DNA from 2 places in the Neobacillus sp. NPDC097160 genome. Region 1 is predicted to be linked to the other one. Evidence: a T-box and tRNA genes for the amino acid it is inferred to sense, from the RefSeq annotation. Region 1 holds a T-box; the other holds one or more tRNA genes.

The links. A T-box is a leader RNA that pairs with one kind of tRNA and senses whether it is charged. The one in region 1 lies ahead of tyrS (tyrosine--tRNA ligase), so its partner is inferred to be a tRNA-Tyr.
Region 2: it encodes a tRNA-Tyr, which carries the amino acid that the T-box ahead of tyrS (tyrosine--tRNA ligase) is inferred to sense. The anticodon was not compared.

Annotation. Positions count from the first base shown of each region.
Region 1 is NZ_JBIWDU010000008.1:252,887-256,270, reverse strand. It holds gene ACIQXV_RS13860 (transglycosylase domain-containing protein) at 1-1,254, opposite strand, end outside; T-box leader at 1,402-1,619, shown strand; gene tyrS (tyrosine--tRNA ligase) at 1,666-2,922, shown strand; gene rpsD (30S ribosomal protein S4) at 3,022-3,384, opposite strand, start outside.
Region 2 is NZ_JBIWDU010000001.1:493-3,876, forward strand. It holds tRNA gene ACIQXV_RS00020 (tRNA-Thr) at 1-43, shown strand, start outside; tRNA gene ACIQXV_RS00025 (tRNA-Lys) at 200-275, shown strand; tRNA gene ACIQXV_RS00030 (tRNA-Gly) at 311-382, shown strand; tRNA gene ACIQXV_RS00035 (tRNA-Leu) at 392-480, shown strand; tRNA gene ACIQXV_RS00040 (tRNA-Arg) at 494-570, shown strand; tRNA gene ACIQXV_RS00045 (tRNA-Pro) at 577-653, shown strand; tRNA gene ACIQXV_RS00050 (tRNA-Ala) at 675-747, shown strand; tRNA gene ACIQXV_RS00055 (tRNA-Met) at 764-837, shown strand; tRNA gene ACIQXV_RS00060 (tRNA-Ile) at 848-921, shown strand; tRNA gene ACIQXV_RS00065 (tRNA-Ser) at 936-1,028, shown strand; tRNA gene ACIQXV_RS00070 (tRNA-Met) at 1,200-1,273, shown strand; tRNA gene ACIQXV_RS00075 (tRNA-Asp) at 1,277-1,353, shown strand; tRNA gene ACIQXV_RS00080 (tRNA-Phe) at 1,535-1,607, shown strand; tRNA gene ACIQXV_RS00085 (tRNA-Tyr) at 1,645-1,729, shown strand; tRNA gene ACIQXV_RS00090 (tRNA-His) at 1,735-1,810, shown strand; tRNA gene ACIQXV_RS00095 (tRNA-Cys) at 1,909-1,982, shown strand; tRNA gene ACIQXV_RS00100 (tRNA-Gly) at 1,995-2,068, shown strand; tRNA gene ACIQXV_RS00105 (tRNA-Ile) at 2,075-2,151, shown strand; tRNA gene ACIQXV_RS00110 (tRNA-Asn) at 2,158-2,229, shown strand; gene ACIQXV_RS00115 (cysteine-rich CWC family protein) at 2,533-2,721, opposite strand; gene ACIQXV_RS29780 (DUF7713 domain-containing protein) at 2,955-3,086, opposite strand; gene ACIQXV_RS00120 (amino acid permease) at 3,378-3,384, opposite strand, start outside.

The sequences.
Region 1 (3,384 bases):
ACCAACTTCGACGGGCTCCATTACTGTAATCATATCACCAGTTTCTGGATCCTTTTTTTCCTGAGCCTTATCCGGTCCGTAATATTTATAATTATCCTTTACTACTTGCATCGCATCGTAAATATCTTTATCGATTGTCGTATGAATCTGATAGCCATCCTGATGCAAATCATGATCTGCTAATATTTTATATTTATAATATAGATTGTCATCTTCATTTAAGTCTTTCTCGGTATAGCCGTCTTTTTTGGCAAGAACAGTCGTAAGAACATCAATTGCCCGTTTTTCAATTTCAAACGTCAGCCATGGGTAGTTTTCAAGCGGATTAGCAACTGGAGGAGTAAAATCCTTAGTAATGTCGTAGGTCGAGGCCTCCGCATATTGCTGTTGGTTTATGTAGCCGCCATCAAACATTCTTTTTAAAACTGTTTTCATTCTTGTTAGACCTGGTTCAAGGTTATTCTTCACAGTACCTTCCCTTGTAAAAGGTGTATAGCCAAACGGACTTTGCGGCAGACCGGCAATAAAAGCTGCCTGTGGCAGTGACAATTCACTGGCATTTTTACCGAAAATTCCTTTTGCGGCTGCTTGTACACCGGCAATATTCTGTCCGGAGGAATTTCTTCCGAATGTGGATACATTCAAATATGCTTCAAGAATTTCCTTCTTGTCGAAAAATTTCTCTAATCGGAGGGCAAGTAAAATTTCATTGGCTTTTCGTTGAAAGGATACTTCATTTGTTAAAATTTGATTTTTGATTAATTGCTGGGTTAGCGTACTTCCGCCTGATTGAACTGCGGAGTTTGTAACTTCTTGAAAGACTGCCCGGAAAACGGCCTTTGGTACGACCCCGTTATGCTTATAAAAATATTCGTCTTCCGTTGCAATAACAGCATTTGTCAAATCTTTTGATACTTGATCAAGCTTTACTTCATCCCGCACGAGGTCTGATCTAAGTCTGCCAAGATAGACATCATTCGCAAAATATAAATCTGAAGTTTCCGTGTAATTATAAATATCCTTTTTCAAACTTTCGTATGAGCGGACAGGTTCATCTTTCACAAGTGAGGCAAAATAACCGGCACCAACACCTGTTGCAAATGAGCCTCCGAGGATGACGACTGTCAGCACAAGGAGAAATAGGTTCCAAACGACTTGATAGGTAATTCGGGCACTTTTTATCGTTTTTTTATGGGTAAACAAATTAAGTATGGACTTTACTTTTTCCATCCACACTTGCATTTTTTCATTCATTCAGAGCATCACCTCATTATAAAATCACATCCATTATAGCATATAGAAGGTATAAAAACTGACAACATTCTACATTTTTCTGAAATTTCCAGATGATGTTTGACATGCGTATGGAAATATGGTAAAAAAAGCTATAGCAATTTATAATGTAAAGCTGTGAAGGGAAACAACTGTAGTTCTTCTATCCCTGTTTGTAGAGAGCCAGCGGTGGTGTGAGCTGGTACATATAGAAGAATGAATTACATCCTCGAGCTTTTTCTGTGAAAGCATTTGTTAGTAGCGGAAAACGGTCAAAACCGTTAATTTTTTGAGTTGGAGGATTTTTCCTCAAGCTGGGTGGTACCGCGTAATTTTACGTCCCTGCATTTTTGCAGGGGCGTTTTTATTTTAAAAAAATGGAGGGAAATGGGAATGGATTTATTACAGGATTTAGCATGGAGAGGGATTATTTACCAGCAATCAGATGAAGAAGGTTTAAAAGAACTGTTAAGTAACCAGAAGATTTCATTATATTGCGGGGCCGATCCAACGGCAGATAGCTTGCATATCGGCCACTTGGTTCCGTTTTTAACGCTGAGAAGATTTCAGCAGCATGGTCACCGGCCGATCGTCTTAGTTGGCGGTGCAACAGGCTTAATTGGTGATCCTAGTGGAAAAAGCGAAGAACGAAACCTTCAAACTTTAGAGAAGGTGCAAGAAAATGTGGCAGGAATCCAAAAACAGCTAGCGGCTATTTTTGAATTTGAAGGTGAAAATGGCGCTACAATGGTGAATAACTATGATTGGGCCGGCTCGATGGATATTGTTTCTTTTTTACGTGATATCGGCAAGCATATCGGGGTTAATTACATGCTTGCAAAAGATACCATTGCATCAAGGCTTGAAACTGGAATCTCTTTTACCGAGTTCACGTACACCATTTTACAGGCAATGGATTTCAACCATTTATATGAACACCATAATTGTAAATTGCAAATTGGCGGCAGTGATCAGTGGGGGAACATTACGTCTGGTTTAGAATTAATTCGAAAAATGCAGCCGGAAGGTTCAAAGGCATTTGCATTAACGATTCCACTTGTGACAAAGGCGGATGGTACCAAATTTGGAAAAACAGAAGGCGGGGCTGTGTGGCTTGATGCTGAGAAAACATCCCCTTATGAGTTCTACCAATTCTGGATTAACACCGCTGATGCCGATGTTATCAAATACGTAAAGTTTTTCACTTTCCTATCACACGAGGAAATTGACCAATTAGCGAGGTCTGTGGAAGAAGAGCCGCACCTTCGCAAAGCCCAAAAGGCATTAGCAGAAGAGATGACGCGTCTCATCCATGGGGAAGAATCCCTACAGCAAGCGATTAAGATTTCCCAAGCTTTATTTAGCGGAGATGTGAAAAATCTGTCAGCTGCTGAAATTAAACAGGGCTTTAAAGATGTACCTTCCTTTGATGCTCAAGATGTGGAGGGGAATCTAGTTGATTTACTTGTTGCGGCAAAAATTTCTCCTTCAAAACGTCAAGCGCGTGAGGACATTACAAATGGAGCCGTAACCGTAAACGGCGAAAAAATAACAGATACGAACTATTCTTTAAATGAAAATGATCGTATTGAAGGTCAATTTACGATAATTAGAAGAGGGAAAAAGAAGTATACGTTAATAAAATATTAATTGAGTTGGGGCTTTGGGAATCCAAAGCCCTTTTTTTGATTTTTGAAGGACACAAATAAAAAAAATCTCGTACCAATTGGTACGAGATTTTTTGAAAAATTAACGTGAGTAGAACTCAACGATGAATGTTTCGTTAATTTCAGCAGCAAGTTCAGAACGCTCTGGTAAGCGAGTGAAAGTACCTTCTAATTTGTCAGCATCGAAAGTTACATAATCAGGAATGAAGTTTGTTACTTCGATTGCTTCTTTAATTACATCAAGGTTGCGTGATTTTTCACGAACGCTGATCGTTTGACCAGGAGCAACGCGGTATGATGGGATATCTACGCGAGAACCATCAACTAAAATGTGTCCGTGGTTAACTAATTGGCGTGCTCCACGACGAGTGCGAGCAAGACCTAAACGGTAAACTAAGTTGTCAAGGCGTGATTCAAGTAGAATCATGAAGTTTTCGCCGTGAAC
Region 2 (3,384 bases), on a different contig from region 1:
ACTTGTAATCAGTAGGTTGGGGGTTCAAGTCCTCTCGCCGGCACCTTTTCTTTATTTTAGTACGAGCCATTAGCTCAGTTGGTAGAGCAGATTGCGGGCTTCATTGAATAAGCACCCGCGGGCAATCTGCGAGAAAGAACGAAAGTTCTTTTGAGCATCTGACTTACCACAATAAAAGATTAGTGAATCATTATAGTACGAGCCATTAGCTCAGTTGGTAGAGCATCTGACTTTTAATCAGAGGGTCGAAGGTTCGAGTCCTTCATGGCTCACCATAATAAGTTCCATTCTCTTTTTTTGCTTGTTTTATGCGGAAGTAGTTCAGTGGTAGAACACCACCTTGCCAAGGTGGGGGTCGCGGGTTCGAATCCCGTCTTCCGCTCTCTTTCAAGCCGGGGTGGCGGAACTGGCAGACGCACAGGACTTAAAATCCTGCGGTAGGTGACTACCGTACCGGTTCGATTCCGGTCCTCGGCACCATTTATAGAATAATGCGCCCGTAGCTCAATTGGATAGAGCGTCTGACTACGGATCAGAAGGTTGTGGATTCGACTTCTTCCGGGCGCGCCATATAAACGGGAAGTAGCTCAGCTTGGTAGAGCACTTGGTTTGGGACCAAGGGGTCGCAGGTTCGAATCCTGTCTTCCCGACCAGGAAGTTTACATTCACATTATGGGGCCTTAGCTCAGCTGGGAGAGCGCCTGCTTTGCACGCAGGAGGTCAGCGGTTCGATCCCGCTAGGCTCCATTGTTTTTTAAAAAATGGCGGTGTAGCTCAGCTGGCTAGAGCGTACGGTTCATACCCGTAAGGTCGGGGGTTCGATCCCCTCCGCCGCTATCGCATTAATGGACCTTTAGCTCAGCTGGTTAGAGCAGACGGCTCATAACCGTCCGGTCGTAGGTTCGAGTCCTACAGGGTCCATTTATATCTCATTTGGAGGAATACCCAAGTCTGGCTGAAGGGATCGGTCTTGAAAACCGACAGGCGGGTCAAACCGCGCGGGGGTTCGAATCCCTCTTCCTCCTCCATATTATTTTTAAGCTTTATAATTTCTATTGTCGCGGGGTGGAGCAACGAGCGTTGCTTCAATGAATAATCTGCGAGTTGTATCAATCGAGCTGCTGCTTGCATATGCTTTCTGAGATTGATACAGTCCATGGGTACATTGAGCATGGACAAAATTTAATATTTATTATTGTCGCGGGGTGGAGCAGTCTGGTAGCTCGTCGGGCTCATAACCCGAAGGTCGCAGGTTCAAATCCTGTCCCCGCAATTTGGTCTGGTAGTTCAGTTGGTTAGAATGCCTGCCTGTCACGCAGGAGGTCGCGGGTTCGAGTCCCGTCCAGACCGCCATTTTTTATTCCGGTATATTAAATGCCGTTGATATAGATTTTTTCTATGGCTCAGTAGCTCAGTCGGTAGAGCAGATTGCTTACATCACCGAAATTGCTTCTGCGGCAATCTGCGAGAAAGAACGAAAGTTCTTTTGAGCAAAGGATGATCCTAATAAAAGTTTAGGAGACTATATTAAAACGGCTCAGTAGCTCAGTCGGTAGAGCAAAGGACTGAAAATCCTTGTGTCGGCGGTTCGATTCCGTCCTGAGCCATCATTTACCTAATATGCTTTTCTTTTTTTTTATATATGGAGGGGTAGCGAAGTGGCTAAACGCGGCGGACTGTAAATCCGCTCCCTCAGGGTTCGGCGGTTCGAATCCGTCCCCCTCCACCATCATGGCGGTTGTGGCGAAGTGGTTAACGCACCTGATTGTGGTTCAGGCATTCGTGGGTTCGATTCCCATCAGCCGCCCCATTTTTATTCATGTTGGGCTATAACCAAGCAGTAAATAAAGCATCGTGGTTTGATTGCAGTATGCTTTGGTTCACGTTCAGATTGCCCAGCCAAAGTTAGGCAGCATAGCCAAGTGGTAAGGCAGAGGTCTGCAAAACCTTTATCCCCGGTTCAAATCCGGGTGTTGCCTCCAAATTTCTAGCATGCGGGTGTAGTTTAGTGGTAAAACCTCAGCCTTCCAAGCTGATGTTGTGAGTTCGATTCTCATCACCCGCTCCAAAATGTGGGCCTATAGCTCAGCTGGTTAGAGCGCACGCCTGATAAGCGTGAGGTCGATGGTTCGAGTCCATTTAGGCCCACCATATTATTCCGCAGTAGCTCAGTGGTAGAGCTATCGGCTGTTAACCGATCGGTCGTAGGTTCGAGTCCTACCTGCGGAGTCATTATTTTTAAAAGTAGAAGTAGAGAGCAAAGGTTCTCTGCTTTTTTTGTGTTGGTGCCTGTCATCCATTCAAACGTCCAAGTAGAAGGGCCCTACTTCGATGAAATGAAGAGTTCGATTCTCTCCCCCAATCCAGATATCGAAAAGGTGCCGGAAACGGAAACTTGGAACCAAGGGGACGGTTCTGGTGGCTTTTTGAACAAGAAAAAGTGAATGAAAAGACCTTAAGAACCGTCCCCAGGAGTCATTTTTGTGCCCAATTATCGATTTATTTTACACCGCTGCATGGATCGACATAATATTACTGTTCTTCCTTATATTTATTTAAGCAATTTTTACAAATACAATGTTTTCTTCGACTTTCCATTGGCACTAATTCGAAAATACCATTGGGGAATTCCTCCATATCACACCAGCAGTTACCGTGTTCTCCAGGACCTGTCATGCAATTGTTTTCCTCTCCACATATAGGACAATATTTATTCGCCAATTCCAATCCTCCCTAATTTCCTCATAATATATATAAATGTAGATTTCCAGCTCTGTAACGCATCCTTTAAATTTTTGAGCTTGTCGTTCTATGTTGTCTTTGCCCAAACGATTGATTAAATGATTTTTACGGAATTAGGGACTAAAATTAATGGGAAGCTGATCATCGTAATCATGCATCCCTAGTATTTATTTCCTTTAGTTGTTAAGGGTGGAAATTCTGTACTTTCTTCTCTAATCAATAATGTCAATTTTTATCTGATATCCTACATATGTCATTAGGTATTTACCTAACTCTTTCCAGCTGTAATTGTCTTCTGCCATTTGAATTACTGGTAGTTTTCCATTAGTTTGTTCATCTGACATATTTTACCATTACATGTATATGTTACTTTGCTTGGCTGCGGTCCCACAATACTCAGCTCCTTTTTCACAATTTCTATTCTATTATTTTAACCTTATGATACATTTTTTTGAAGGGTGATTTCGACCAGGGGTGACCAAGGGGACGGTTCTGTTGGTTTTTTTACCAATGAAAAAATCCAACAGAACCGTCCCTGAGGGTGGTTTTCTTTTTCCTTCCTTTTGTAGCAAGGAAAGAAGGTGATAATCTGGAAATATATCTGTTTATGCCCAAAACATTCTTTTTTATAACTTTTAGGAT